DNA from 2 places in the Streptomyces sp. AM6-12 genome. Region 1 is predicted to be linked to the other one. Evidence: riboswitches for the same ligand, from Rfam matches in the RefSeq annotation. Region 1 holds a riboswitch; the other holds the start of a gene.
What was found. A riboswitch is a leader RNA that binds a small molecule or an ion and turns the genes downstream of it on or off. The one in region 1 is predicted to bind glycine.
Positions count from the first base shown of each region.

Region 2: another riboswitch for glycine. It lies ahead of gcvT (glycine cleavage system aminomethyltransferase GcvT); the one in region 1 lies ahead of gcvP (aminomethyl-transferring glycine dehydrogenase).

Region 1 covers NZ_JBIQWN010000001.1:6,183,400-6,198,677, reverse strand. The annotation lists gene ACE4Q9_RS28230 (hypothetical protein) at 1-307, shown strand, start outside; gene ACE4Q9_RS28225 (DUF5999 family protein) at 527-733, shown strand; gene ACE4Q9_RS28220 (universal stress protein) at 887-1,417, shown strand; gene ACE4Q9_RS28215 (hypothetical protein) at 1,526-2,083, shown strand; gene ACE4Q9_RS28210 (amino acid transporter) at 2,605-4,563, shown strand; gene ACE4Q9_RS28205 (molybdopterin-binding protein) at 4,586-4,975, shown strand; gene ACE4Q9_RS28200 (molybdopterin-dependent oxidoreductase) at 5,042-5,509, opposite strand; gene modA (molybdate ABC transporter substrate-binding protein) at 5,716-6,531, shown strand; gene modB (molybdate ABC transporter permease subunit) at 6,723-7,511, shown strand; gene ACE4Q9_RS28185 (ABC transporter ATP-binding protein) at 7,573-8,661, shown strand; gene ACE4Q9_RS28180 (molybdopterin-binding protein) at 8,690-9,109, shown strand; gene gcvP (aminomethyl-transferring glycine dehydrogenase) at 9,178-12,063, opposite strand; glycine riboswitch at 12,236-12,331, opposite strand; gene ACE4Q9_RS28170 (PRC-barrel domain-containing protein) at 12,451-12,819, shown strand; gene ACE4Q9_RS28165 (DNA polymerase IV) at 12,831-14,201, opposite strand; gene ACE4Q9_RS28160 (MerR family transcriptional regulator) at 14,272-14,916, opposite strand; gene ACE4Q9_RS28155 (bifunctional nuclease family protein) at 15,203-15,278, opposite strand, start outside.
Region 2 covers NZ_JBIQWN010000001.1:2,300,208-2,315,485, forward strand. The annotation lists gene ACE4Q9_RS10200 (enhanced serine sensitivity protein SseB) at 1-344, opposite strand, end outside; gene ACE4Q9_RS10205 (AAA family ATPase) at 385-1,098, opposite strand; glycine riboswitch at 1,277-1,374, shown strand; gene gcvT (glycine cleavage system aminomethyltransferase GcvT) at 1,532-2,650, shown strand; gene gcvH (glycine cleavage system protein GcvH) at 2,779-3,156, shown strand; gene glyA (serine hydroxymethyltransferase) at 3,171-4,436, shown strand; gene ACE4Q9_RS10225 (L-serine ammonia-lyase) at 4,496-5,863, shown strand; gene ACE4Q9_RS10230 (GNAT family N-acetyltransferase) at 5,902-6,507, shown strand; gene ACE4Q9_RS10235 (glycoside hydrolase family 25 protein) at 6,486-7,040, shown strand; gene ACE4Q9_RS10240 (EF-hand domain-containing protein) at 7,093-7,305, opposite strand; gene ACE4Q9_RS10245 (MerR family transcriptional regulator) at 7,365-8,276, opposite strand; gene ACE4Q9_RS10250 (GNAT family N-acetyltransferase) at 8,325-8,987, shown strand; gene ACE4Q9_RS10255 (hypothetical protein) at 8,958-10,145, opposite strand; gene ACE4Q9_RS10260 (polysaccharide deacetylase family protein) at 10,145-10,942, opposite strand; gene ACE4Q9_RS10265 (ATP-binding protein) at 11,013-11,516, opposite strand; gene ACE4Q9_RS10270 (enoyl-CoA hydratase/isomerase family protein) at 11,841-12,608, opposite strand; gene ACE4Q9_RS10275 (Ig-like domain-containing protein) at 12,710-13,927, opposite strand; gene ACE4Q9_RS10280 (Ig-like domain-containing protein) at 14,098-15,278, opposite strand, start outside.

The DNA.
Region 1 (15,278 bases):
GCACTTCTTCGAGGGCCCGTACGTCGCCTCCACCGAACTGGCCCTGAAGCAGGCCGAGTCGCTTCAACAGCCTTACCAGCCAAGGCTGTTGTCGGTGCCCGGCCTCTACATGCTCACCCTGTGGCTGCACGGCGACACCGCCGTCGACGGCGCCGAGGGACATCCCGCCGCCAGCGATCTGCTGGTGCCGCTCGCCCCGGCGCCGCCCGGCATCGCGGCGCACCTGCCGCACCCGGTGGCCGATCTGCTCCCGGTGCTGACCCTGCGGGCGACCCGGCTCCCCCTGCTCGGCTCGTCGGCCGCCTGACACACGGGCCCCGGACGGACTAGTCCACCTCGGCCAGGGCGAACCACCTGAAGGGACAGGGTAGTTGGGCTGAACCGTCCGCGCGGGTGACGCGTCCTCAACCTTGTGGGAAGCGGTGCCTCGAAATCCCTGCGGAACGACGCCCGTGGGGCAAGACTGGCTCCGAACGACTGCATGACGGGGGACGCCATGACCACGACAGAGCGAGAGATCCCATCCATGTGCCAGCACCAGCCACCCTGCCCGTCAGCCGAGTCCGCCGACCGGGAGTCCGCCCGCCTCGTGGCGCACCACCCGGAACAGGGATGGAGCCTGCTGTGCAACGGCGTCCTGTTCTTCGAGGACACCGGTGAGCTGCTGCCCGACGGCCGCGTCATCGTCCCGCACCGCCCGCTCGGCGCGGACCAGGTGGTGACCGCCGCCTGACCGCGGCGGCGCCGCGAGGACGGCGAGGACCGAAGGGGTCGGCCGCACCCACCCGGTGCGACCGGCCCCGACGCGTGTCCGGCTGGTCGTAGCCGCGCCGCGGGGGTGGGATGGAAGGAGACGGCGCGGGACACCGGTGAGGAACGGTGAGTCATGTCCGGTTACGACGCCCCGGCGGGCGCACGTGTGGTGGTCGGTGTGAGCGGCTCCCCCGGCAGCGTCACGGCCCTGCGGCGGGCGGGCGCGCTCGCCCGTCGGCTGGGAGCCGAGCTGTGGCCGGTGCTGGCCTGGGAGCCGCCGGGCGGCGAACCGGCCACCCGCCGCTCGCCCGCCGCGGGTGTGCCGGACGAGGAGTGGCAGCGGCTGGCCGGGGGCCGGCTGGTCGCGGTGCTCGCGGAGGTGTTCGGGGAGCGGGGGCCCGGCGTGCCGGTGCACGCCCTCGTCGTGCGCGGCAGTCCGGGCCGGGCGCTGGTGACGCTCGCGGACCGCGAGGACGATCTGCTGGTCGTCGGCACCGGCCGGCGCGGTCTGCCGCGGGCCTTCTGCGGCCGGGTCCGCCGCTACTGCCTCGCCCACGCCGACTGCCCGGTCCTCGCCGTACCGCCGTCCCCGCTGGAGTCCCAGTTGCTCGCCGTCCACCGGCGCAACGCCTGGCACCTGCCCCTGGACACCCGGGGGCTGTGATCTCCGCCGCAGCGAGCGCGTAGGAGCCCCGTCAAGAACCGGGCCGGGCGCGTCAGGGCGCCGTCAAGCGTCGCGCCGCCCCCGCCCCGACTGATTACCGTCGATGTCATGGAGCACAGCGACGACACCCGCCCCCGGCTGACGAGCCCACGGCCGCCGGCCGCCCTGCCCACCGCGTACGACCGCGAGTGGGCGGGCGAGGTGCGTACCGCCGCGCGCTGCGCCGCCGCGCTGTTCGCGCTGCTGCTGTGCATCGACGGCGCGGCCGGCTCCCTCACCTGGGCGCGGGGCCTGCTGTGGTGCGCCCTGGCCCTGCTCCTGTTCCTCGTCCTGTATCCGGCCAGGGTGTCGGCCGGTGACGGCTGGCTGGCCAGCAGGCGGCTGCTGCGCACCCGCCGGGTGCGTACCGATCTGCTGGTCGCCGTCCGCCCGCTGGACGGCATCACACGGCGCCTGGTGCTGCGCGACCTCCTGGGGAACCGGGTGGAGATCGACCCGGAGGTGCTGGTGCGCAACCCCGCCCTGTGGCACCGGCTCGACGACGGCGCCCGTCACGCCCTGGCCGGCGGCACCCTGCGCTGCGGCACCACCGCCCTCGACCAGCTCGCCCACCGGCTCGACCGCGAGACGGCCCTGGCGGTCTTCCGGGCATCCGGACTGGAGTGAGGGCGCCGGACGGCACCGCGCACCGCGACCACGGCCCGGACCACACCACGCACAGTGACCACGGCCCAGGCGGCCCTCCGAACAGTGACCGCAGCCCCATCGGCCCCACGCACAGCAACCACGGGCCAGGCAGCCCGCCGAACAGTGACCGCAGCCACGCACAGCGACCGTGGCCCGGTCGGCCCCACGCACAGCGACCACGGTTCGCCCGGCCCCACGAACGCCACGCCCCGCACGGCCCGCGCGCAGCGACCAGGCCCCCGACGGCACCACGCACGATGACGCTCGGTGGCCGCCGATTCCCCGGAGGTGCACCCCGCCACTCGTTCGGCCCAGCTCCCGGCCACCCGCTCCTGCCTCAGCCTCTTGATGCGGCCCTGACCGCGGCCCGCCATTCTTAACGCAAGATTGACGCCTCCCCGCCCCCGATCCGGAGGCCCAGGCGTCACGCTCTGCATACGCTGGTGCCGCCGTCCGTGTGATGGCTGAAAAGAGCTGAGCCCCACATCAGGAGCGCCCCGATGGCCACGACCGAACACCCTCCCAGTACCAGTCGCCTGCGCGCCTGGATGCTGGAGGGCCTGTCCGACATGGGCAAGAGCGGTGGCCACACCGGGCCGCACGCCCAGCCGGAGCCCCCGCACAAGGGGCAGCGCTGGTGGCGGGTGATGTGCCTGACGGGTGTCGACTACTTCTCCACCCTCGGCTATCAGCCGGGCATCGCCGCGCTCGCGGCCGGTCTGGTCTCCCCCATCGCGACCATCGTGCTCGTGATCGTCACCCTGGCGGGCGCGCTGCCGGTCTACCGGCGGGTGGCCGAGGAGAGCCCGCACGGCGAGGGCTCCATCGCGATGCTGGAGCGGCTGCTGTCCTTCTGGAAGGGCAAGCTGTTCGTGCTGACCCTGCTCGGGTTCGCGGCCACCGACTTCCTGATCACCATCACCCTGTCCGCCGCCGACGCCTCCACCCACCTGGTGGAGAACCCGCATCTGACGAGCGCCCTCCAGGGCAAGCAGATGCTGATCACGCTGCTGCTCGTGGCGCTGCTCGGCGCGGTGTTCCTCAAGGGCTTCCTGGAGGCGATCGGCGTCGCGTTCGCCCTGGTGGGCGTGTATCTGGCGCTCAACATGGTCGTCGTGATCGTCGGTCTGTACCACGTCATCACCGCCGAGCACGTGGTCACCGACTGGACCAACGCGCTGACCGTGCAGCACGGGAACGTCTTCGTGATGATCGGCGTGGCCCTGATCGTCTTCCCGAAGCTCGCCCTCGGTCTGTCCGGGTTCGAGACGGGCGTCGCCGTCATGCCGCACGTCAAGGGCGACGCGGGCGACACCGAGGAGCACCCGACCGGACGCATCCGGGACACCAAGAAGCTGCTGACGACCGCCGCCGTCATCATGAGCTGCTTCCTGATCACCAGTAGCTTCATCACCACCCTGCTGATCCCGGAGAAGGACTTCCAGCCGGGCGGTCCGGCCAACGGTCGTGCCCTCGCCTACCTCGCGCACCAGTACCTCGGCGGCGCGTTCGGCACGGTCTACGACGTCTCGACCATCGCCATCCTGTGGTTCGCCGGCGCCTCCGCCATGGCAGGCCTGCTCAATCTGATGCCGCGCTATCTGCCCCGCTACGGCATGGCCCCGCACTGGGCGCGCGCGGTGCGCCCGATGGTCATCGTCTTCACGCTGGTCGCGTTCCTGGTGACCTGGATCTTCGACGCCAACGTGGACAAGCAGGGCGGCGCCTACGCCACGGGTGTGCTGGTACTGATCAGCTCCGCGGCGATCGCGGTGACCATCGCGGCGCGCAAGGCGGGCCAGCGCCACTGGACGATCGGCTTCGCCGTGATCTCGGTGGTGTTCCTGTACACCACGGTCGTCAACGTCATCGAGCGTCCCGACGGTGTGAAGATCGGTGCCTGCTTCATCGTCGGCATCATCCTGGTCTCGCTGCTGTCCCGGCTGGCCCGCGCCTTCGAGCTGCGTGTGACCAGCGTGACGCTCGATCCGCTGGCGGAACGTTTCATCAGGGACATGGCCAGCCGCAAGATGCGGTTCATCGCCAACGAGCCCGGCCACCGGGACAAGGCCGAGTACCGCGACAAGATCGAGCAGATCCGCGCCGACAACGACATGCCGGAGCAGGAGGACTTCGTCTTCGTCGAGGTCACGGTCACCGACCCGTCCGAGTTCGAGGCGGGCCTGACCGTGCGCGGCGAGGTCCTGCACGGGCGCTACCGGGTGCTGACGCTGGAGTCGGCGTCCATCCCGAACGCCCTGGCCGCGCTGCTGCTGCACGTCCGCGATGTCACCGGCTGCACCCCGCACATCTACTTCGAGTGGACCGAGGGCAGCCCGTTCGCCAACTTCCTGCGCTTCTTCCTGTTCGGCCAGGGCGAGGTCGCGCCGGTCACCCGCGAGGTGCTGCGCGAGGCGGAGCCGAACCGGGACCGCAGGCCGCGTGTGCACACGGGCTGAGCGGCGCCCTATCGTTTCCGGCATGCAGTCCTACACGATCGGCCAGGCGGCGCGGCTGCTCGGCGTCAGCCCCGACACCGCCCGCCGCTGGGCCGACGCGGGCCGGGTGGCCACCCATCGCGACGAGGCGGGACGGCGGCTGATCGACGGCCGGGACCTGGCCGCGTTCTCCGTCGAACTGGCCAAGGGCGGCGAGGAGGAGACCTCCTACACCTCCGTGCGCAACGCCTTCCCCGGCATCGTCACCGCCATCAAGCTCGGCGACGTCGCCGCCCAGGTGGAGATCCAGGCGGGCCCGCACCGGCTGGTGTCCCTGCTGACCCGCGAGGCGGTCGAGGAACTCGGCCTGGAGGTCGGGGTGGAGGCCACGGCACGGGTGAAGTCGACAAACGTCCATATCGACCGGGTCTGACCGCTCCGGCCCCTCCTCGGCCCCCGTGACACCCGCTCGACCCCTCCTCGGCCCCCGTGACGCCCCTCAGGGAACCGCCGCCACCTCCACCGGCGCGCACCGGTACCCCCCGTCCACCCGGATCGCCGTGATCCCGCTGATGTGCCGGGCCCCGCAGCGGTCCTGGGGCAGGACCAGTTGGGGGCCGGTCGCGTCCAGCGGGGTGTCGTCGATGCTGACGCCCAGCAGGACGGGCGCGTCGGCGAAGTCCGGGTCGATCTCGGCCCAGGACAGCAGCGCGTGGTGGCCGTCGGTGCCGGTGACGCCGATCAGGAAGCGCAGCCGGTCCTTGCGGCGGACCGGGTCGAAGCCGGGGCCGACGTCGGCGAGGACGTCGTACAGCCGCGGCCCCGTGAAGCGGTGGTGCTGCATGCCGCTGGTCGCGCACTCGAAGCTGACGGCCACCCGGTGCTGTGGCCAGCGCAGCAGATCCGGCACGGTGAGCCGGGAAGGACGTACGAGATCTCCGCTCAGGGCGAGTCGGGCGAGCGTCACCTGCGACCACCTCCGGCAGGACGGTACCCGCGGCGGAGCACCGTACAAACGCACATGCCAGCCACACCGCGCAGGATCCCAGCTCATGCGATGCGACAAGGGACTTACAGCTGGCAGATGCGGCAGTATCATCGCGGGACGGCAGGTTCGTACGGCCGTACCAGGGCGCGACAGTCGTTTTGCACAACGCGAGGAGCAGAACCGTGATGACCCCTTCCGTGCGCCGGACCCGGCGGATGCTTCAGCTGGCCGGCGTGGGAGCCGCCGCCCTGTTGACCCTCAGCGCCTGCTCCTCGTCCTCCGGGTCGTCGAAGCCGGCGTCGGACACCTCGGGTTCCCCCAAGCTGTCCGGCACGGTCACCGTGTTCGCCGCCGCCTCGCTCCAGGAGAGCTTCACCGCCCTCGGCAAGGAGTTCGAGAAGCAGCATCCGGGCACCAAGGTCACCTTCAGTTTCGGCGGCAGCGACACCCTCGCCGCGAGCATCACCGGCGGTGCCCCGGCCGATGTCTTCGCCGCCGCCAGCCCCAAGACCATGGCGACCGTGACGGACGCCAAGGACGCGGCCGGTGCCCCGGTCACCTTCGTCCGCAACCAGCTGGAGATCGCCACCCTGCCCGGCAACCCCGACAAGGTCGCCTCTCTGAAGGACCTCACCAAGCCCGGTCTGAAGGTCGTCCTGTGCGACAAGACCGTGCCGTGCGGCGCCGCCGCGCAGAAGGCGCTCACCGCCAGCCACCTCAAGCTCACCCCGGTCTCCGACGAGCAGGACGTCAAGAGCGCCCTGAACAAGGTCGAGCTGAAGGAGGCGGACGCGGCGGTGGTGTACAAGACCGATGTGCACGCCGCGGGTGACAAGGTGGAGGGCGTGGAGTTCCCCGAGTCCGCCACGGCCATCAACGACTACCCGATCGCCCTGCTGAAGAACGCCAAGAACGCCGGGACGGCCAAGGCGTTCATCGCCCTCGTCCGGTCCGCCGAGGGCCAGAAGGTGCTGGGCGAGGCCGGGTTCCTCAAGCCGTGACCTCACCCGATGAGCCCGGCGCCGCGACCGGTCCCCGCACGGACCGGCCGCGGCGCCGCCGTGTCGGCGGGGCCGCGGAGGGGTGTACGACGGGGGGTACGACGACCCGCCGCCCCGGCACGACCCGTCACACCGGCACCAACCGCCAGCCCGGCACGACCCGCCACCCCGGCACGCCCCGCCGCCCCGGCATGAGCGGCCGCCGCGGTGTCCCGCTGCCCCTCCTGCTGCCCGGCGTCCTGGCCCTCGCCTTCCTCCTGCTGCCCCTGCTCGCGCTGCTCGTCCGCGCCCCCTGGCGGAGCCTGCCGCACCAGCTGACCAGCGCCGAGGTGTGGCAGGCGCTCCAGTTGTCGCTGGTCAGCGCCACCCTGGCGACCGCCGTCAGCGTCGTCCTCGGCGTGCCGCTGGCCTGGCTGCTGGCCCGCACGGACTTCCCTGGCCGCGGTCTGCTGCGCGCCCTGGTGACGCTGCCGCTGGTGCTGCCGCCGGTCGTCGGCGGTGTCGCCCTGCTGCTGGCGCTGGGCCGCAACGGCGTCATCGGAAAGTGGCTCGACGCCTGGTTCGGGATCACGCTGCCGTTCACCACCACCGGGGTCGTGCTCGCGGAGGCGTTCGTCGCGATGCCGTTCCTGGTCATCAGCGTGGAGGGCACCCTGCGCGCCGCCGACCCGCGTTTCGAGGAGGCGGCCACCACGCTCGGCGCCTCCCGCTTCACCGCGTTCCGCCGGGTCACGCTGCCGCTGATCGCGCCCGGTGTCGCGGCGGGCGCCGTGCTGGCCTGGGCGCGGGCGCTCGGCGAGTTCGGCGCGACGATCACCTTCGCGGGCAACTTCCCCGGCCGTACCCAGACCATGCCCCTCGCGGTCTACCTCGCCCTCCAGAACGACCCTCAGGCCGCGATCTCGCTGAGCCTGGTCCTGCTGGCCGTCTCCATCGCGGTGCTGGCGGGGCTGCGCGACCGATGGCTGACAGGGGTGTGACATGACGGGAGGATGGCGGACGACACCCACCGAGCAGCCCCGGCCGAAGGACCCCGTACGCATGACCGACGCACCGGACCTCGACGCATCGGACCCGCGGAGCGCGGACCGGCAGGGGCTCGACGCCCGGCTCGTGGTGGACCGGCGCGGCTTCCGGCTGGACGTATCGCTGCGGGCGGCGCCCGGTGACGTGGTCGCGCTGCTGGGTCCCAACGGCGCGGGCAAGACCACCGCGCTGCGCGCCCTCGCCGGTCTGGTGCCGCTCGGCGACGGCCATCTGCGCCTGGACGGCGTCCCGTTGGAGCGCGTCCCGCCGGAGTCCCGCCCGGTCGGCGTCGTCTTCCAGGACTACCTCCTCTTCCCGCACCTGTCCGCACTGGACAACGTGGCGTTCGGGCCGCGCTGCCAGGGGCAGGGCAAGGCGGAGGCCCGTGCGCTGGCCGCGGCCTGGCTGGAGCGCATGGGGCTCGCCGAGCACGCGGGCGCCAAGCCGCGTCGGCTGTCCGGCGGCCAGGCCCAGCGCGTCGCCCTCGCCCGCGCCCTGGCCACCCGGCCCCGGCTGCTGCTGCTCGACGAGCCGCTGGCCGCGCTGGACGCCCGTACCCGGCTGGAGGTGCGGGCCCAACTCCGCCGCCACCTGGCGGAGTTCGAGGCGGTCGCGGTGCTCGTGACGCACGACCCGCTGGACGCCATGGTGCTCGCGGACCGCCTGGTGGTGGTGGAGCACGGCCGGATCGTCCAGGAGGGCGCCCCCGCCGACATCGCCCGCCGCCCGCGCACGGACTACATCGCCCAGCTCGTCGGCCTCAACCTCTACCGGGGCGAGGCCACGGGCCACACCGTACGACTGGACGCGGGGCCCTCGATCACCACGACCGAGGAGCTGTCCGGACCGGCCTTCGTGGCCTTCCCGCCCTCGGCCGTGACCCTCTTCAGGGAGCGGCCCGCAGGGGCCAGCGCCCGCAATCTGTGGCGGTGCGAGGTGGCCGGGCTGGAGACGCACGGCGACCAGATCCGCGCCGAGCTCACCGGTGAGCTCCCGCTCGCCGCCGATCTCACCACGGTCTCCGCCGCCGAGCTGGAACTCCAGCCCGGTGCACCGGTCTGGGCGACAGTCAAAGCGACCCAGACCCATGCATACCCCGCCTGAGTCGGCGGGCACTCTACGGTGGGTGCTCATGACCCTGAGCATCCGCAATCAGCTCTCCGGCACCGTCACGGCGGTCCGTCCGGGCGAGGCCATGGCCACCGTCGAGGTCCGGCTGGAGGGCGGCCAGCACCTCACCGCGGCCATCACCCTGGCCGCCGCCGAAGATCTGGCCCTCTCCCCCGGCACCCCGGTGCGCGCCCTGGTGAAGGCGACCGAGGTCTCCGTGGCCACGCGTCAGGTGGAGGGCCTGTCGATCCGCAACCAGTTGCCCGGCACGGTGGTCGGCCTGACCACCGGTGCCGTCATGGCGGCCGTGCGGATCTCGGTGCCGGGCGGCGAGCTGACCGCCGCCATCACCAGGGAGGCGGCCGTTCAGCTGGGTCTGTTCGTGGGCTCCGACGTGGTGGCCCTGATCAAGGCGACCGAGGTGTCGCTGGCCACCGGCTGACCGGCGGACGGTACGGGCAGGGCCCCGCCCGGCGATCCGGACGGGGCCCTCGGGGCACGGCTGCGCGGTCAGTCCTCGTACGCGTCCAGCGGCGGGCAGGAGCAGACCAGGTTGCGGTCGCCGAAGGCCTGGTCGATGCGGCGCACCGGCGGCCAGTACTTGTCGGCCACCGAGACCCCGGCGGGGAAGACGGCCTCCTCGCGGCTGTAGGCGTGCGTCCACTCGCCGCCGAGCGCGGCGGCGGTGTGCGGGGCGTTGTGCAGCGGGTTGTCCTCGGCGGGCCACACGCCGGAGCCGACCTTATCGATCTCCGCGCGGATGGCGATCATCGCGTCGCAGAACCGGTCCAGCTCGGTGATGTCCTCCGACTCGGTCGGCTCGATCATCAGCGTGCCGGCCACCGGGAACGACATGGTCGGGGCGTGGAAGCCGTAGTCGATCAGGCGCTTGGCCACGTCGTCCACGCTGACGCCGGTCGCCTTGGTCAGCGGGCGCAGATCGATGATGCACTCGTGCGCGACCAGGCCGCCGGGGCCGGTGTAGAGCACCGGGAAGTGCGGCTCCAAGCGCTTGGCGATGTAGTTCGCGGAGAGCACGGCCACCTGGGTGGCCCGCTTGAGGCCCTCGCCGCCCATCAGCCGGACGTACGCCCAGGAGATCGGCAGGATGCCCGCCGATCCCCACGGCGCCGCCGAGACCGGGCCGACGCCCGTCTCCGGGCCGGCCGCCGGCTGGAGCGGGTGGTTGGGCAGGTACGGCGCGAGGTGCGAGCGCACCGCGACCGGGCCGACGCCGGGGCCGCCACCGCCGTGCGGGATGCAGAAGGTCTTGTGCAGGTTCAGGTGCGAGACGTCGCCGCCGAAGTGGCCCGGCTTGGCGAGCCCGACCAGGGCGTTCAGGTTGGCGCCGTCGACGTACACCTGCCCGCCGGCCTCGTGCACCCGGGCGCAGATGTCGGCGACGTGCTCCTCGAACACGCCGTGCGTGGACGGGTAGGTGATCATCAGCACGGCCAGCTGGTCGCGGTGCTGCTCGATCTTGGCCCGCAGGTCCTCGGCGTCGATCTCGCCGTCGTCGGACGTCTTGACGACGACGACCTTCATGCCGGCCATCACGGCGCTGGCCGCGTTGGTGCCGTGCGCGGAGGACGGGATGAGGCAGACGGTGCGCTGCTCGTCGCCGTTGGCGCGGTGGTAGCCGCGCACCGCCAGCAGACCGGCCAGCTCGCCCTGGGAGCCGGCGTTCGGCTGGAGGGAGACCTTGTCGTAGCCGGTGACCTCGGCGAGGCGGTCCTCCAGCTCGTGGATGAGCGTGAGGAAGCCGGCGGCCTGCTCGGCGGGCGCGAAGGGGTGCAGCGCGCCGAACTCGGGCCAGGTGATGGGCTCCATCTCGGTGGTCGCGTTGAGCTTCATGGTGCAGGAGCCCAGCGGGATCATGCCGCGGTCGAGCGCGTAGTCGCGGTCGGACAGCTTGCGCAGGTAGCGCAGCATCGCGGTCTCGGAGCGGTGCTGGTCGAAGACCGGGTGGGCGAGGAAGTCGTCGCCGCGCAGCAGGGCCTCGGGCAGCGCGTCACCGGCGGCCGCGTCCAGCGCCTCCAGGTCGGCCTCGACGCCGAAGGCGGACCAGACGCTCTCCAGCTGGGCCCGCGTGGTGGTCTCGTCGCAGGCGGCGGAGACGTGGTCGGCGTCGACCAGGCGCAGGTTGACGCCCTTGTCACGGGCGGCGGCGACGATCCCGGCGGCCTCGCCGGGCACCCGCGCGGTGACGGTGTCGAAGAAGGCGCCGTGCGTGATCTCGACGCCGCCGGCCTTCAGGCCCTCGGCGAGGAGCGTCGCGTAGCGGTGGGTGCGCCGGGCGATGGTCTTCAGGCCCTCGGGGCCGTGGTAGACGGCGTACATGCCGGCCATGACGGCGAGCAGCACCTGCGCGGTGCAGATGTTGCTGGTGGCCTTCTCGCGGCGGATGTGCTGCTCGCGGGTCTGGAGGGCCAGCCGGTAGGCCTTGTTGCCGTCGGCGTCGACGGACACGCCGACCAGGCGGCCGGGCAGGCTGCGGGCGAACTTCTCGTGCACCGCCATGTAGCCGGCGTGCGGGCCGCCGAAGCCCATCGGGACGCCGAAGCGCTGGGTGGTGCCGATCGCGATGTCGGCGCCCAGCTCGCCCGGCGAGGTCAGCAGGGTGAGGGCGAGCAGGTCGGCGGCGACGGTGACGAGGGCGCCCAGCTCGTGCGCCTGCTCGATCACCGGCTTGATGTCGCGTACGGCACCGGAGGCGCCGGGGTACTGGACGAGCACGCCGTTGATGTCACGGGCGGCGATGTCGGCCGGGATGCCCGCGCTCAGGTCGGCGACGACGACCTCGACGCCGGTCGGCTCGGCGCGGGTCTGGATGACGGCGATGGTCTGCGGCAGGGCGTCCGCGTCGATCAGGAAGAGGCCCTTCTTGTTCTTGCCCATGCGCCGGGACAGGGCCATCGCCTCGGCGGCGGCGGTGCCCTCGTCCAGCAAGGAGGCGCCGGAGGTGGGCAGACCGGTGAGGTCGGCGACCATGGTCTGGAAGTTCAGCAGGGCCTCCAGGCGGCCCTGGGAGATCTCCGGCTGGTAGGGCGTGTACGCCGTGTACCAGGCCGGGTTCTCCAGGACGTTGCGCAGGATGACCGGCGGCGTGAAGGTGCCGTAGTACCCCAGGCCGATCATGGAGCCGAGGACCTGGTTGCGGTCGGCGAGCGCGCGCAGCTCGGCCAGTACCTCGGCCTCGGTGCGGGCGCCCGGCAGGTCGAGGGCGTCGGCGTTCTTGATCACATCCGGGACCGCGGCGGCGGTCAGCTCGTCCAGGGAGCCGTAGCCGACCTGTGCGAGCATCTTGGCCCGCGCCTCCTGGTCGGGCCCGATGTGGCGCTGTTCGAAGGGGATGCCCGCTTCGAGCTCGGAGAGCGGAATGCGATGGGCGGTCATTGCGGAGGCCTCCTGGTCTGACGACCTTCGAAGGGCACCACGGCGCGGGTGCCCGGACGGCCTCCCCCTCTGTCATCTCAACCTGAGAGCTTCACCAGGCACCTCGCGGCGCCGGCTTTCACCGTCGGTGAGAGCGGAAGCCGTCGACACCCGCCCTGCTTTCCAGAGTGACCTCGTCCGTGCGGTACGTGAGCCTGAGAGATTCCGGGGAGGATTTGCTCCTTCGGCGCCTCCGAGGTGGGTCGGAGGACTCTCCCGCACGGGGTCAGCAGCCGTAATCAGCCTACCAGCGAGGTCAACAGCCGGATTCTCAAGTGGCCGCCGCAGTGAATGTGCTCTTTCGTAGTGCTTACGGATGAGTTGCGACCAATTGGAGGGAGAGGGACCGTGCAGAGCGACATCGATCCTCGCAACCTGATCGGCCGCAAGGCGTTCGACCGCAGTGGCACCAAGATCGGCACCATTGACGAGGTGTACCTGGACGACGCCACCGGCGTCCCCGAGTGGGCGGCCATACGCACCGGCCTGTTCTCCCGCGACGCCTTCGTCCCCCTGGAGCCCAGCGAACTCGTCGAGGGCACTCTCCATGTCCCCTTCGACCGCTCCCTGATCAAGGACGCCCCCGACTTCGGCGTCGGCCGCCACCTCTCCCCCGAACAGGAACTCCAGCTCTACCACCACTACGGCCTCGACGTGACCCCGGACCCCACCCCGGACCACACCTTCGGCAAGCTGGCGGGTTCGGAGGAGACGTAGCGGGCCCGTGATCACGGCGTGGCCGGAAGGCCGGGGGTGGGTGAGGGGGCGGGGGCCGTCGGGACCAGGGGCAGTGGGTCCGCGGGCTCCAGTGCGGGGTCCGTGACGAGGAACGTCCGTATCCGTCCCGGCGGAGACTGCGGGGTCTCGAAGCGCACCGTCACCCGGCCCACCCCGCTCCCCTGCACCCATCCGTGTCCGTGCTCGGCGTGCCGTACGTCCTGGCCGGCCCGCCAGTGCGGCAGGACCGGCTCGCGGGGGACGGCGACCGGCTCGGCCGCGGCCTCTTCCGGCGCCGGCTCCGCCCGCGAGGACGCCTGGGCGAACAGGTCCTCCTGGGTGTAGTCGGCGAGTCCGGAGACGCCGACGCCGAGCAGGCGCACCCCGCCCGTCGTGTCCACGGAGTCCAGCAACCGCTCGGCGGCCTCCCGCACCACCGCCGGATCGTCCGTGGGCCCGCGCAGCGTCTCGGAGCGGGTCAGCGTCGAGAAGTCGTACCGCCGCACCTTCAGTACGATCGTCCGCCCGGACAGTCCCGCCTCGCGCAGCCGCCGCACGCACCGGTCCGCCAGCCGCCGCACCTCGAGGCCGATGCGCGGCCGGTCGTGGATGTCCACGTCGTACGTGTCCTCGACCGACACGGACTTGGCCTCCCGCTCGGCCACCACCGGCCGCTCGTCGTGCGCCAGCGCCATGGCGTACAGCGCCCCTCCTTGGGCCTTGCCGAGCAGGCGTACGAGTTCGTCCTCGCCCGCCTCGGCCAGTTCCCCGACCGTGGTGATCCCGGCGCGCCGCAGATGGTCGCCGGTGGCCGGCCCCACCCCCGGCAGGGTCCGCACCGGCAGCGGGCCCAGCAGCGCCCGCTCGGTGCCCGGCTCGATGAGCACCAGGCCGTCCGGCTTGGCCCGCTCGGACGCGATCTTCGCGAGCATCTTGGACGCGGCGAGCCCCACCGACCCGGTGAGCCCGGTGACGGCACGGATGTCCGCACGCAGCCGCGCTCCCGTGCGCCGCGCCGACTCCGCGTCCGTCGCCGCGCCCGAGGCCGCGAGGTCCACGAACGCCTCGTCCAGGCTCAGCGGTTCCACCAGCGGCGACAGCGCCCGCAGCAGCGTCATCACCTGCTCGCTGACCGACCGGTACAGACTGAAGCGCGGCACCAGATACGCCGCGTGGGGCGCGAGCCGCCGGGCCTGGGCCATGGGCATCGCCGAGTGCACCCCGAAGGCCCGCGCCTCGTACGACGCCGTGGCCACCACCCCGCGCGGTCCGAGCCCGCCCACCACGACCGCTTTCCCGCGCAGGCTCGGCTTGGATGCCTGCTCCACCGAGGCGTAGAAGGCATCCATGTCGAGATGCAGGATCGTGGGCGCGTTTCTCACATCTCCGATGCTGCACCACGGCACTGACAATCCGCGGGCGCCCGGCGGCCCATCGGTTCGGCCGCCGGTTTCAGACCGCCCGGTTGCGGCGGCGCGCCAGTTCGTCCGCCGGGTTGTGCCCGACCAGCGTCTCGCCGGTGTCGACGCGCTCGCCGTGCAGCTGGGACAGCGCGTTCTCCACGTCCCGCCACACCACGCCGACCGCGATCCCGAAGATGCCCTGGCCCCCTTGGAGGAGCGCGTGCACCTCGTCCGGCGAGGTGCACTCGTAGACGGTCGCGCCGTCGCTCATGAGCGTCATGCGCTCCAGGTCGCAGAAACCACGTTCCCGGAGGTGCTGCACGGCGGAACGGATGTTCTGGAGCGAGACCCCGGTGTCCAGGAACCGCTTGACGATCTTCAGGACGACGACGTCCCGGAAGCTGTACAGCCGCTGGGTCCCCGACCCGTACGCGGGCCGCACACTCGGCTCGACCAGGCCCGTGCGCGCCCAGTAGTCGAGCTGTCGATACGTGATGCCGGCCGCCGCACAGGCCGTGGGCCCCCGGTAGCCGATCTCCTCGGACGTCATGGACGCCGCCCCTTCGCCGTCCGGCACCGCCGTCGGCCGTTGCGGAGCGTGATCCACCGCGCTGCTGTGAACCGGGTACGGACCGCTCTCCCCGAAACCGCGCACGGGAGCACCCCCAGCCGTACCGTCGCCGCTGGTTCTCACGCCGACCTCCGTCCTCGACCTGCCTTCTCGACGGTAGGCAGTCACCAAGGGTGCGTCAACGATCGCCACACTCGGCACGCCGAGTGATAATCACCCAAGGAGTGGTTTCCCGTGTCCCACCGCGGGGAAAGGCTAGCCGAATGCCCTCGCGGGAACCCGTAGGACGCTCTCAATCGCCGGTGGCAATTGCCGCGGGAACCGGCCGCGCCGGATGGCGGACCGTCCCCCGAATGCCCCGGCCGCGCAGGCCAGGGCACCTACGCGCCACTCGGACGCGCCGACGGCCTCACTGGCTGCTGGTGCCGAAGTCCTCGGGCGAGATCTGGTCGAGGAACTCGCGGAACTTCTCCACCTCGTCCTCC
Region 2 (15,278 bases), 3.9 Mb from region 1:
GGGGGCAGACCGCGGGCGAACTCCACGGCCGGGGCGATGGTGTACGACATGTGGGAGCCGACCGCCTGGCGGAACTGCTCCTCGGAGCTGAACACCGGGACGTACGCCTGGCCCTCGATCTCCAGCGTGGGCAGGTCCAGCGGGCCGCTGCCCGGTCCGCCGCCGGACGGCAGCGGCACCCAGACGAAGCTGCGGCCGAGGACCTCGATGATCCGGCCGCCCGCCGCGGGTATGCCGAGGGAGGCCGAGAGCACCTCCTCCAGCTCGTTGCCGGGCCAACCGCCGTGCGGGTGGGGGTGCGCCTGTGCCGGGAAGTCCGCGGGAAAGTCCGCCGGGAAGTCCATCTGCCTACCGCCTGCTGGAAACCACTGGTGACCATGAAGGCTAACGGGTACCGGTGACAGAGCCGTACTCCGTGAACACGATCCGCTGTACGGCGTCGGCCGCGGCCCGGTCCAGCAGCACCGCCGATCCGCAGCCCGCGGGCATCTCGCCCCGCCTGAGGGCGCCGAGCAGCCGGGCGGTCGTGCGCCGGTGGCGTTCGAAGGCGCGGCGGGAGACGGTCCGGCCGCGTCGGTACTGGCCCGCGCGGGCCGCCTCCGCGGGCACGTCCAGCAGGAGCAGGTGCAGGGTGGCGCCGGAGCGGCGGGCGGCGCGGGCCAGCCAGCGGCGCACCCAGGGCTGGGTCCCGCAGTCGTGCACCACCAGCCCCTGTTCCGCGCGCAGGGCGCGGCGCAGGGCCCAGTAGTGCGCGGCGCGCGCCAGGGGGCGGTAGAGGGCGTACGGCAGCGGGCGGGGCAGGCGGGCGGCGAAGCGGGCGCGGGTGTCCTGGGAGTCGAGGCGGCGGGCGGTGACCGCGCGCCGCATCAGCGTGGACTTGCCGCTGCCGGGCAGCCCGGTGACCACCACGATGTCGCGGGGGCCGAAGCGGAGGGTGTCGGGGCACCGGGCCGGCCGGCCGCGCAGGTCCAGCACGCCGGGCGCGGGGCGGGCGGCGCGATCGCGGAATGCCGGGCGCTCGTGAGGCGCGGCGCGCTCGCGGGGCGTGGGGCCGCTCGGCGCCGGGACGCCGGTCGCGTGCGCCATGGTCCTGTTCACCGTGATCGTCCTCCCCTTGTGGTTCGCAATATCCATGCCCAGGGGAAGTAAAGGGAAGGTAATGGCCGGTGTGCCGCGGGAGGGTGCGCGTACCGCCACAGGTCGGTTACGGATGCGGCCCCTGACGGGCGGGGGCCCGACGTGCAATGATGTGGCCGCCAACTGCATACCGGCCGTTTGAATCCGCGCGGGAGAGTCCCCAGCAGGCTTCGCTGGGGCGCCGAAGGAGCAAGTCCCTCCCTTGAATCTCTCAGGCCCCGTTACCGCGCGGGCGAGGCACATCTGAAAAGCGGGCCGCCGCGACGGCGGCCCCACCCAAGGTGCAAGCCGTGGTCGCCCCCGTGGCGGTCCCGGCGAACCTCTCAGGTTCCGATGACAGATGGGGAGGAACGTTCCTCGCCCCATCCCTGTTGCCCTGGGAGACGACCGACCGATGAGCAGTACCGAACTCCGACACACCGCGCTGGACGCCGTGCACCGCTCGCTCGGTGCGACGATGACCGACTTCGCGGGCTGGGACATGCCGCTGCGCTACGGCTCCGAGCGCGACGAGCACCTGGCCGTGCGGACCAAGGCGGGTCTGTTCGACCTCTCCCACATGGGCGAGATCACCGTCACCGGCTCCGAGGCCGCCGCCTTCCTGAACACCGCCCTGGTCGGCAACATCGCCTCCATCGGTGTCGGCCGCGCCCGCTACACGATGATCGTGCGGGCCGACGGCGGCATCCTGGACGACCTGATCGTCTACCGGCTCGCCGAGACCGAGTACATGGTCGTGGCCAACGCCTCCAACGCCCAGGTGGTCCTGGACGCGCTGGCCGAGCGCTCCGGCGGCTTCGACGCCGAGGTCCGCGACGACCGGGACGCCTACGCCCTCCTCGCCGTCCAGGGCCCGGCCTCCCCCGGCATCCTGAAGTCCCTCACCGACGCCGACCTGGACGGTCTGAAGTACTACGCGGGCCTGCCCGGCACCGTCGCCGGCGTCCCCGCGCTGATCGCCCGCACCGGCTACACCGGTGAGGACGGCTTCGAGCTGTTCGTGAAGCCCGAGCACGCGGTCGAGCTGTGGCAGGCGCTGACCAAGGCGGGCGAGGGCGCCGGCCTGGTGCCCTGCGGCCTGTCCTGCCGGGACACGCTGCGCCTGGAGGCGGGCATGCCGCTGTACGGACACGAGCTGACCACCTCGCTGACCCCCTTCGACGCCGGACTCGGCCGGGTGGTCAAGTTCGACAAGGAGGGCGACTTCGTGGGGCGCGCGGCGCTCACCGAGGCCGCCGAGCGCGCCGCGCAGAACCCCCCGCGGGTCCTGGTCGGCCTGATCGCCGAGGGTCGTCGGGTGCCGCGCGCCGGGTACCCGGTGGTCGCGGACGGCAAGGTGATCGGCGAGGTCACCTCCGGCGCCCCCTCCCCCACCCTGGGCAAGCCGATCGCCATGGCCTACGTGGACGCCGCGCACGCCGCGCCCGGCACCGAGGGCGTCGGCGTGGACATCCGCGGCACCCACGAGCCCTACCAGGTCGTGGCGCTGCCGTTCTACAAGCGCCAGAAGTAGACAGCAGCCCCCTCGCGCCCCGCCCCCGCCGAGCGGCCGCGTGACCCTGCGCACATTCGCCCGCCCACCGGCGGTCACCGCGCTCCCCCCGTCATCACCACTCCCGCGCGTACAGGAGAATTCAGGCCATGAGCAACCCCCAGCAGCTGCGCTACAGCAAGGAGCACGAGTGGCTGTCGGCCGCCGGCGACGGCGTCTCGACGGTCGGCATCACCGAGTTCGCGGCCAACGCGCTCGGCGATGTGGTCTACGCCCAGCTCCCCGAGGTCGGCTCCACCGTTGAGGCGGGCGAGACCTGCGGTGAGCTGGAGTCCACCAAGTCGGTCTCCGACCTGTACTCCCCGGTCACCGGCGAGGTCACCGCGGTCAACGAGAACGTCGTCGACGACCCGTCGCTGGTGAACTCCGAGCCATTCGAGGGCGGCTGGCTGTTCAAGGTACGCGTCACGGAGGAGCCGGGCGACCTGCTCTCCGCCGCCGAGTACGACGCCCACATCGCCGGCTGAGGAGTCGTAGCCGTATGACTGTCCTGAACACGCCCCTGCACGAGCTGGACCCGGAGATCGCCGCCGCGGTCGACGCCGAGCTGCTCCGCCAGCAGTCCACGCTCGAGATGATCGCGTCCGAGAACTTCGCGCCGCTCGCGGTGATGGAGGCCCAGGGCTCGGTCCTCACCAACAAGTACGCCGAGGGCTACCCCGGCCGCCGCTACTACGGCGGCTGCGAGCACGTCGACGTGGCCGAGCAGATCGCCATCGACCGGATCAAGGAGCTGTTCGGCGCCGAGTACGCCAATGTGCAGCCCCACTCCGGCGCCTCCGCCAACCAGGCGGCCCTGTTCGCGCTGGCCCAGCCCGGCGACACCATCCTGGGCCTGGACCTGGCGCACGGCGGCCACCTGACCCACGGCATGCGGCTGAACTTCTCCGGCAAGCAGTTCAACGTGGTCGCCTACCACGTGGACGAGGAGAGCGGCCTGGTCGACATGGCCGAGGTCGAGCGGCTCGCCAAGGAGCACCGCCCCAAGGTGATCATCGCGGGCTGGTCCGCGTACCCGCGGCAGCTCGACTTCGCGGAGTTCCGCCGGATCGCCGACGAGGTCGAGGCGTACCTGTGGGTCGACATGGCGCACTTCGCCGGCCTGGTCGCCGCCGGTCTGCACCCGAACCCGGTCGAGCACGCGGACGTGGTCACCTCCACGACGCACAAGACCCTGGGCGGCCCGCGCGGCGGCATCATCCTCGCGAAGAAGGAGTTCGCGAAGAAGCTGAACTCCTCCGTCTTCCCGGGCTTCCAGGGCGGCCCCCTGGAGCACGTGATCGCGGCGAAGGCGGTGTCCTTCAAGGTCGCGGCCTCCGAGGAGTTCAAGGAGCGCCAGCGGCGTACGGTGGACGGTGCCCGCATCCTCGCCGAGCGCCTGACGGCCGACGACGCGCGCGCGGCCGGGATCAACGTGCTGTCCGGCGGTACGGACGTGCACCTGATCCTGGTCGACCTGCGCGCCTCCGAGCTGGACGGTCAGCAGGCCGAGGACCGGCTGCACGAGGTCGGCATCACGGTCAACCGCAACGCGGTCCCGAACGACCCGCGTCCCCCGATGGTCACCTCGGGCCTGCGGATCGGCACGCCCGCCCTCGCCACCCGCGGCTTCACGGCCGAGGACTTCGCCGAGGTCGCGGACGTGATCGCCGAGGCGCTGAAGCCGTCCCACGACGCTTCGGCGCTGAAGGCCCGGGTCGAGGCCCTGGCCGCCAAGCACCCGCTGTACCCGGGTCTGAGCAAGTAATCCCCCGGTGGGGCACCCGCCCATGGTCGGGTGCCCCACCACTGCCCCAAGGAGTGACCGTGGCCATCTCGGTCTTCGACCTGTTCTCGATCGGCATCGGCCCGTCCAGCTCCCACACGGTCGGCCCGATGCGCGCCGCGCGCATGTTCGCGCACCGGCTGCGCAACGAGGAACTGCTGGCCTCGGTCGCCTCCCTGCGCTGCGAGCTGTACGGCTCGCTGGGCGCGACCGGACACGGCCACGGCACCCCCAAGGCGGTGCTGCTCGGCCTGGAGGGCGACTCCCCGCGCACGGTCGACGTGGAGACCGCCGACGACAAGGTGGAGTCGATCAAGCGCTCGGGGCGGCTGTCGCTGCTCGGCGAGCACGAGATCGCCTTCTCCTTCGACGACGACCTGATCCTGCACCGCCGCAAGGCCCTGCCGTACCACGCCAACGGCATGACGATATGGGCGTACGACGCCTCCGGCGCGGAGCTGCTCACCAAGACGTACTACTCGGTCGGCGGCGGCTTCGTGGTGGACGAGGACGCGGTCGGCGCGGACCGGATCGTGCTGGACGACACGGTCCTGAAGTACCCCTTCCGCACGGGCGACGAGCTGCTGCGCCTGACGAAGGAGACCGGCCTGTCGATCTCCTCCCTGATGCTGGAGAACGAGCGGGCCTGGCGCACCGAGGACGAGATCCGCGCCGGTCTGCTGGAGATCTGGCGGGTGATGCGCGGGTGCGTGCAGCGCGGTCTGACCCGTGAGGGCATCCTGCCGGGCGGCCTCAAGGTCCGCCGCCGGGCGGCCGGTTCCGCCCGCCAACTGCGCGCCGAGGGCGAGCCGCTGGCGCGCGCGATGGAGTGGATCACGCTCTACGCGATGGCGGTGAACGAGGAGAACGCGGCCGGCGGCCGGGTGGTGACCGCCCCGACGAACGGCGCGGCCGGCATCATCCCCGCGGTGCTGCACTACTACATCAACTTCGTGCCGGGCGCGGACGAGGACGGCGTGGTCCGCTTCCTGCTGGCCGCGGGCGCGATCGGCATGCTGTTCAAGGAGAACGCCTCCATCTCCGGCGCCGAGGTCGGCTGCCAGGGCGAGGTCGGCTCCGCGTGCTCCATGGCCGCCGGCGCCCTCGCCGAGGTCCTGGGCGGCACCCCCGAACAGGTGGAGAACGCCGCCGAGATCGGCATGGAGCACAACCTGGGCCTGACCTGCGACCCGGTCGGCGGCCTCGTCCAGATCCCGTGCATCGAGCGCAACGGCATGGCTGCGGTGAAGGCGGTCACTGCGGCCAAGATGGCGATGCGCGGGGACGGTTCGCACATGGTCTCCCTCGACAAGGTCATCAAGACCATGAAGGAGACCGGCGCGGACATGTCGGTGAAGTACAAGGAGACCGCGCGGGGCGGGCTCGCGGTGAACATTATCGAGTGCTGACATTTACATGATCGGTCCGCGGCACAATCATGGCTTCCATGGACCGACCGAGTCAGCTCATCGAGTGCGCGGAATTCGCCCTCCGGCGTTTACGGGGCGAGCGTGATTTCGCTCAACTGTTCACGCTGATAGTGGAATCCAGGGATCATCTGCGGCCGTGGATGCCCTGGGCCGACGGTCACGACGAGCAGAGCACGCGAGAACTGCTGGCGCGTTCCGAGGCGAAGTGGGAGAGCGGGGAGCTGTACAACTACGCCGTCGAAACGGACGGCCGGCTCGTCGGGATGTGCCAGGCGTACCGCGCCGAGCCCCGTGGGCTGCGGCTGGGGTACTGGCTGCATCCCGCAGCCGTGGGACGGGGCATCGCGACGCGGGCGACGGCGGCGCTGGCCGGGGAGCTGTTCGCGCTGCCGGACGTGGACTACCTGGAGATCGCGCATGACTTGGCGAACGCCCCCAGTCGCGCCGTTCCGCGCCGACTGGGCTTCACCGAGCTCCGGCGTGAGCAGGCGCCCGGGCCGGCGGCGCCGTCGGGCTGCGGTATCGACGCGATCTGGCGTCTGAATCGCCCCGCGACCGGGGGCAAGTTTCCGGGGGGCCCTGCGGGGGGCACAAACTCTGCATGCTCCACGGCATCGACGTAAGTTCTTTCCAGTCCACGTCATATGACACGGACGGCCTTTCCTTCGTCTTCATGAAGGCGACCGAGGGCCGTTCGTATGTGAACCCCCGCCTCACCGCGCAGACCAAGACCGGCCGTGACGCCGGACTGGTCGTGGGTTTCTACCACTTCCTGTGGCCGGGCGATCTTTCGGCCCAGGCCGACTACTTCCTCCAGCACGCGCCGGAGCGCTCCGGTGACATCCTCGCCGTCGACTGGGAGCCCACCAGCGACGGTTCCCATGCCAGCAACGCGGAGAAGGACTCCTTCATCCGCAAGCTGAAACAACTGCGCCCGCACAACCGGGTCGTGCTCTACACCAACCGAGACTTCTGGCTGAACATCGACCGCACCTCGTATGCGGGCGACGGCCTGTGGATCGCCGACTACGTCACCGCGGGCAAGCCCCGCATCAAGGCCAAGTGGCGCTTCCACCAGTACGCGAGCCAGCCCCTCGACAAGGACGTGGCCGACTTCTCGTCCAAGGCGGCGCTGAAGGAGTGGGCGGCCGGCTGACGCACGCAGGGGTGCCCGTTCCCGTGAGACGGGGCACCCCTGCCGGCCCGTGTCACTTGTTCAGGTAGGTCCAGAACTCGTCGAAGGACAGGACCTGGTCGCCGTTGAGGTCACGGGACTTGATGATGGCCTCCGCGACCGTGTCGGTGACGTTCCAGTCGCCGCCCTGGGCCAGGGCGGACTTGAACTCGGCGGCGGTGATGAAACCGTCTCCGTCCGCGTCGATCCGCTGGAATTCCTTGCGTGCTTCCTCGATGTCCGCCACCGATCCGCCCCTTTTGTTCGTGTTTCTTGTGCCGTGCAGGCGTACTGACGCTGGTCAGATTAGCTGTCCGTGCGGGCACGCAGTGCCGCGACCACCCAGGCGAAGTCCTCGGCGTGCGGCGGCGCGGGGACGCGGTTGACCAGGGCGACGAGTTCGCGGTAGCGGGCGACCCGGTCGTTGAAACCGGCCGCCATGCGCTCCAGGACGTCCTCGTACGCCGCGTCGCCGAAGAGGTCGTGCAGCACCGGCTCCGCCGCCGGTGACTCGGGGGCGACGCCCCGCTCGCGGGCCGGGGCCACCAGTTCCACCAGCCGCTTGGCGAACCAGAGCGAACGGCCGCGCCCCTCCCCCGGCGCCCCGTCCGCCGCGTTGAGCTCCATCGCCCGGCGCATCTGCGCGCGGAACTCCGGGTCCTGGAGCATCTCCGCCAGCTCCACCCACGCGTCCACCTCCTCCGGCGTGGGGTCGTCCGCCAGGTCCACCGTGGTGGCGCGCAGCCGCTCGCGCACCTCGGGGTCCACCGCGTCGAGCCCCTGGAGGGCCTCCGCCACGAACTCCGCCATGATCCGCTGCCGTTCGGCCGCCGACAGCCGGGCCAGTTTGTTCATCAGGGTCGTCTCCCTCGCACTCGAACCGCGCCTCGCGACCGACGACAGCACCGCACGGGTCACCTTCAGCGACCTGATCTGCGCGTCCAGCGCGGCCACGTGCGCCGCCGCGACCTGTGCCACGGTCCGCTCTCCCGTCAGCACCCGTCGCACGTCGTCCAGGCCGAGCCCCAGCTCGCGCAGGGTCCGGATCAGCTCAAGCCGGGCGACGCTCGGGGCGTCGTACAGCCGGTAGCCGCCCGAGGAGCGGGTCACCGGGGTGAGCACGCCCTCGTCGGACCAGTAGCGGATGGTGCGCACGGTCAGTCCGGTGGCCCGTGCCAGCTCGCCGATGGTGAGAAGTCCGGTGCCGTCGTCGTTCATGTCTGGGAGTCTGGGCCTTCCAGCGGGTGGAGACTCAAGGGGGGCGTCTTGGCGGCCTTGCGGGAGATTCTCGACGGTGCGGTCCGGGGCGTGTTCCCGCCGACGGACGGGGGTACGACGGTCCTGCCGCAGCCCTCGCCGCGGCACGCGGGCGTGCTGGCGTTCACCGCGCACTCCGTCGTCGTCACGGACGAGGACCCGGCGTGGGTGTACGAGGCGCTGCGCGGCCCGGACTGCGATCCGTTGGCCGCCGCCCTGCACCCGCGCTTCCTGACCGCGCTGCTGGAGCGCACCGGGCGGCGGGCGGAGACGGTCGACGCGGTGCTGGCGGCCACCCCGCTCCCCGGCGCGCCCCCGCTCGCCCTGACGGAGATCCGGGACGCCGGTCATCCCCGCATCCGCTACGCCCGCGAGCGCCGCGAGGCGGTGCGGGCCTGGCGGGCGGCGGGCGGGGTGCTGGTGACGGGGCGTGGGATGGCCGGGCGGCTGGAGGTCTCGGTGGAGGTGGACGAGGCGGCGCGGGAGAGGGGTCTGGGGCGGCTGCTGGCGGGCGCGGCCCGGCACCTGGTGGGCGAGCCGCTGTGGGCGCAGGTGGCGCCGGGGAACGCCCGGAGTCTGCGGGCGTTCCAGGCGGCCGGCTACGCGTCCGTCGGCGCGGAGCTGCTGCTCCAGCCCCCCGCCTCAGCGGAAGACGCCCGTGTGACCCAGTGAGTAGCGGCCCGGCTGGGGGTAGACCGCGAGGCCGTGCGGGCCGCTGCCGACCGGGATGCGGGCCAGTTCCCGGCCGGTGCGGGTGTCGATGGCGTACACCTCGGCGTCGTAGCGGCCGGAGAGCCACAGGACCTTGCCGTCGGCGGAGACGCCGCCCATGTCGGGGCTGCCGCCGCCGGGCAGCTCCCACTTCTTGGTGAGCTTGTTCCGGGCGAAGTCGAAGACGGAGATGCTGCCCTCGCCCCGGTTGGAGATGTACATCTCGCGGGAGTCGCGGCTGACGTAGAGGCCGTGCGCGCCCTTGCCGGTGGCGAGGAAGGCCGGCTTGGTGAAGCGGTCGCCGTCCAGGACCCACACGCCGTTCGCCATCATGTCGGCGATGTAGAAGCGCTTGCCGTCCGGGGAGACCTTGACGTCCTGCGGCATGGAGCCGTGCACGGGCAGCTTCTGCTGGCCGACCACCCGCATCCCCGCGGTGTCGACCTTCAGGATCTCGCCGCTGAACTCGCAGGAGACGATGAAGTAGCGGCCGTCGCGGGAGAAGTCCGCGTGGTTGACGCCGTAGCAGTCGACCGGCACCGCCTTGACGGTCTTCATGGTGTGGGCGTCGCGGAAGACGAGCTGGCGGTCCATGGAGGCCATGACGACCGCGTACTTGCCGTCGGGCGTGAAGTACAGGTTGTACGGGTCATGCACGGCGACCGGCTTGCCCGCCTTGCCGGTGCGCGGGTCGAGGGGGGTGAGGCTGTTGCCGAGGTCGTTGTTGACCCAGAGGGTCTTCAGGTCCCAGGAGGGCACCACGTGCTGGGGCTGGCGGCCGACCGGGATGGTGTCGATGACCTTGTAGGTCTTCGGGTCGATGACGGTGACGGTGTCGGAGTTGGTGTTGGGCACGTACACCCGTGAGGGGAAGTCCCTGACCACCGGGGAGAGCAGGCCCGGCCGGTCCGCCGCGTAGACGTCCGCGGGGTCCTGGACCGGGGGCATGCCGGGCAGCACGTTCACCCGCGCCTGGTCCACCTGGGGCTGGGCCGGCGGCTTGCTGCCGAGGCTCTGGGTCGCGTGCCGTGCGCCCTGCCCGCTGCACGCGGACACCAGGGCCAGGGCGGCGAGGGCGGCACCGGCGGCCAGCCGGCGGGCGGCTTTCGTGGTTCGCATCAGCTCAGCAGCTCCGTGGTGGTGACGGCGCGCAGGTGGCGGCGGCCGAGTTCCGTGAGGACGTCGGGGAGGGCGGCGACCGTGTCCTCGTACCCGAAATGCAAACTCACCACCGACCCCTCGCGCACCTCCGAGAGGACCTTGCGGGTGACGGCGGCGGCGCCGGGGCGGGTGTAGTCGAGCGAGTCGACGTCGTACGACAGTACGTGCGGGTAGCCCGTTTGGCGGGCCAGTTCCGCGACGAGCGCCGACGCCGTCGGGGAGCGGGAGGGGCGGAACCAGGTGCCGATGGAGCCGGTGAGCCGGCGGAGCCGGTCGGCGCAGTCGGCGATCTCCTTGCGGGCGTCGGCCTCGGCGAGGTCGTTGACGGAGATGTGGTGCTGGGTGTGGTTGCCGAGGTCGTGGCCGCCGTCGAGGATGCGGCGGGCGATGCCGGGGTGTTCGTCCAGCCAGGTGCCGACGGCGAGCACGGTCAGACGGGCGCCGTGCCGTTCGGCTCTGGTGAGCAGGGTGCGGGCGAGGTCCGGGTCGCCCTGGCCGTGGAAGGTGAGCGCGACCTGCGGGCGGGTGCGGGGGCCGTGGGTGATCTGGGCGGGCAGGCCGGGGTAGGCGCGGGGGGCCGGGGCGGTGGACGCGCGCACGGTGGCGGAGGGGGCCTGCGGGGTGGTGGGGGACGCGGTGGCGGCGGCCGGGGCGGCCGGGCCGCTCGCGCAGCCGGCGGCGAGCGCGCCGCCCGCGAGCAGCCCGGCGCCCGCGCGCAGCGCGTCGCGGCGGTTGGTGGTGGTCACGCGCGCCATTTAAGGGACGAAAGGTAAGAAACGCGCGTTTTGTCCGAATTGACGTCCAGGGGCGCGCCGCGGCCGCCGCCTACCGCTCGTTCACCCGGATCTCGAACCACGTCGTCTTGCCGCGCGGCAGCAGGTCGACGCCCCAGCGGTCGGACAGCTTGTCGACCAGGAACAGGCCCCGGCCGCTGACGTCCAGCTCCTGGACCGGCATCAGGCAGGGCAGCCCGCGGGAGGGGTCGCGCACCTCGACGCGCATCCAGCCGGGGCGGCAGCGCATGCGCAGGCCGAAGACGCGGGCGCCGGTGTGCCGTACCGCGTTGCCGACCAGTTCGGACACGAGCAGGACCGTATCCTCGGCCAGCTTGGGGGTGAGCCGCCAGGTGCGCAGGACGACGACCTGGGCGAGGCGGCGGGCGGTGGCGGCGGATTCCGGGCGGGAGGGCAACTGCACCTCGCGCTCCGTCGGATTGCCGAACAGTTCGAGCGCCTTGAGCGCCTGTTCGTCCTCGACCGTGGGCGACCAGCGTGCCGCGGATGCGCGGCTGTGTCCCCGCGGCTGTTCGATGCCCTCCAGCCCCGCCATGCCCCCATGATGGCCGTCGCAAGCCGTCTTGGGGGCCGTTCCGGAGGAATACGCCCCCCGTACGCCCCCGCTGCACACCGCGCATCCGGCATATGCCGACGGCATGTCACTGGCCGGTACACCCCGGCTGAGCTGCGAGGACGACTCACTTCCGGGCAATCGCGGGGCTCCCTCGACCGGACAGACTTAAGGGTGCTTTAAGGCTCCCATAATCCGCCCCATCGAGGGACCCGTATGAGACGACACGTCAACTGGTGGTGGACTAAAGGGAGTTCGGTCCACGTTTCAAAGAACTCCGGAGAGCATTCGCCAACCCCGCTTCGTCTAGGCGAACTTGGCCTTGCCCGGCCCCTCCTCCACGAAGCTGCGCATGCCGCGCTCGCGGTCCTCGGTGGCGAACAGACCCGCGAACCAGTTGCGTTCGACGGCGAGCCCGGTGTCGATGTCGGTCTCCAGACCGACGTCGACGGCCTCCTTCGCCGCGCGCAGCGCGACGGCCGGGCCCTGGGCGAGCCTCGCCGCCCAAGCGTGCGCCTGCTCGTAGACCTCGGCGGCCGGGACGACCCGGTCCACCAGGCCGATCGCGAGGGCCTCCTCGGCCTTGACCATGCGGCCGGTGAAGATGAGGTCCTTGGCCTTGGAGGGGCCGACCAGGCGGGGCAGGCGCTGGGTGCCGCCGGCGCCGGGGATCAGGCCGAGCAGGATCTCGGGCTGGCCGAGCTTGGCGTTGTCGGCGGCGATGCGGAAGTCGGCGCACAGGGCGAGTTCGCAGCCGCCGCCGAGGGCGTAGCCGGTGACGGCGGCGACGACGGGCTTGGGGATGCGGGCGACGGCGGTGAAGGCGTCCTGGAGGCCGCGGGAGCGCAGGACCATCGCGGTGTGGTCCATGTTCTGCATCTCCTTGATGTCCGCGCCCGCCGCGAACACCCGTTCCCCGCCGTAGATCACCACGGCGCGTACGTCCTCGCGGCGCGTGGCCTCCTCGGCGAGTTCCCTCAGCCGGTCCTGGGTGGCGACGTCCAGCGCGTTCATCGGGGGGCGGTCGAGACGCAGCGTGCCGACGCCTTCGGCGACATCGAGTGTGACGGTCATACGGCCCAGGTTAACGGCGACTAACGGCGGCGGGCCCGGTGCCGTAGGTCACAGCACCGGGCCCGCACACCGTTCGGGGCGCGCCCCGAAGGGGAGATGGGCTACTTCTTCCAGTCCGCCCAGGACATGTTCCACCCGTTGAGCCCGTTCGCCGGGTCCACGGTCTTCTCGTGGGAGTTCTTGACGACGACCACGTCACCGAGGATCGAGTGGTCGAAGAACCAGGCGGCCGGCGTCGAGGAGTCGTAGCCGCCCTTGACGTCGCGCAGGCCGATGCAGCCGTGGCTGGCGTTGTAGTTGCCGAAGGCGCCGCCGCCCCAGTAGTTGCCGTGCGCGAAGGTGCCGGAGGTGGTCAGGCGCATGGCGTGCGGGACGTCCTTGATGTCGTACTCGCCGCCGTAGCCGACCGTGTCGCCGTTCATCCGGGTCACGGCCAGCTTCTCGCTGATGACCATCTGGCCGTTCCAGGTGTCGTAGCCGGGCTTGCCGGTGGTCACCGGGAGGGTCTTGATCACCTTGCCGTCGCGGGTGACCTTCATCGTGTGCCTGCTCGCGTCCACGACGGAGACCTGGGCGCGGCCGATGGTGAAGGACACCGTCTTGTGCTGCTTGCCGTAGACGCCGTCGCGGCCCTCGACGCCGTCGAGGTCGAGGTCGACGGTGACTTTGGTGCCGGGCTTCCAGTAGTGCTCGGGGCGGAAGTCGAGGCGGTCGTTGCCGAACCAGTGGCCCTCGACGTCGACCGGCGGGTCCGTCTTGATCTTGATGGACTTCTCGACGGCGCCGGGGTGGGTGATGCCCCGCGAGAAGTTGACGGAGAACGGCATGCCGACGCCGACGGTGGAGCCGTCCTCGGGCGTGAAGTAGCCGGTGAAGGTGGCCTTCGGGGTCAGGGTGGTGAAGCTGGAGTCCTTGGTGGTGGCCTTGCCGTCGGTGTCCTTGGCGACGGCGTGCACCGTGTACCTGGTGCCGGCGGCCAGATGGGCGGAGGGCGTCCAGGAGGCGCCGTCGGCGGTGATGCTGCCGTCGACCTTCGCGCCCTTGGCGTCCTTGACGGTGACCTCGGTCAGTTTGCCGCGGGCCGCGCTGACTTTGAGGGCGCCGTCGGTGGCGACGCCCGTGGCACCCTGCTCCGGGGCGATGCTGACGTCGGCCGTGGCGGGCCGGCCCTGCTGGGTCGCGGCGCCCTTGCCGTCGTCCTTGCCGCCCCCGCCCCCGCCGCACGCCGCGAGCGCGAGCACCAGGGAGCCGGCTATGAGCCCCCCGGCCGCGCGCCGCCGCCTCGCCACCGACGCCCCCGATATCGGCCGCACGTTCACGTCGTTCTCCCCTCGCAGGGCCTGCCCGGCCCGCTCCCCACCACAGTTGGTGCGCGCATATTAACTGCCCTGATGTGAGCGGGATGTCAGGCGTCGGTCACCGTTCCGTCGCAACGTCCGCCTGCCACCCGAACCGTCCCCCCGCGCACCGCCCGTGGCCGTCCACGTGGTTATTTCACCGCGGAACCCGCCTTCCATGCCTGCCAGGACAGGTTCCACCCGCCGAACCCGTTACCGGGGTCGACGGTCTTGTCCTGGCTGTTGACGATCTCCACGACGTCACCGACGAGGCTGCGGTCGAAGAACCACCCGGCGGGGGTGTCCGAACTGCCGCCCTGGACGTCCCTGAGCCCCACACAGCCATGGCTGACGTTGGCCACGCCGGGGGCGGTCGGGTCCCAGTAGTTGCCGTGCAGGAAGGTGCCGGAGTCGGTGAGCCGCATGGCGTGCGGCACGTCGGGGATGTCGTACTCGCCGCCGAAACCGACCGTCTGACTGTTCATCCGGGTCTCCTCCAGCATCTCCATCACCACCATCTTGCCGTTGTAGGTGGGGTTCTCCGGGGCGCCCGCGGTGATCGGGACGGTGGCCAGCAGCCGGCCGTCGCGCCGCACCTGCATGGTGTGCGCCGCCGCGTCGACCAGGGAGACCTGGCTGCGCCCGATGGTGAAGGAGAAGGTCTTGGACTGAAGTCCGTAGACCCCCTTGGCGGCCTCCACGTCCCGCAGGGCGAGGTCGACGGTGACCTTGGTGCCGGGCTTCCAGTAGTGCTCGGGGCGGAAGTCGAGGCGGTTCTTGCCGAACCAGTGCGCCCGGACCTCCACCGCTGGCCGCGCGGTGATCCGCACCGCGCGTTCGACGGCGGCCTTGTTCACGATGTCCGTGCTGAAGGCCAGGGAGACGATCTCCCCGGTGCCGACGAGGGAGCGGTTCTCCGGGGTGGCGTAGGCGATGAACCTCTTGTCGGGGACGTAGGTGGTGAAGGAGGCGTGCCGGGCCGAGCGGCGCCCGGCGGAGTCCAGCGCCACCGCGTCCACGGTGTACCGGGCGGCGAGCGCCAGCCGGTCGTCGTCCGGCCGCCAGATCAGCCCGTCGGAGCTGAGGTGGCCGCGCACCGGGGTGGCCCGCGCGTCCTGTTCCCTGACGACCTTCACCTTCTCCAGGCGGCCGTCGGGCACACTCACCCGCAGCCGCCGGCTCTGCGGGACCGCCCTGCTGCCGTCGTCCGGGGCGATCCGGATCGTGTCCTTGGGTGCCGAAGTCCCGCCGGGTCTGCCGCCCAGGCCCAGCGGGCCCGAGCCGCCCGCGGAGCATCCGGCCAGCAGTCCGGCCCATGTCAGTACGGCCGCCA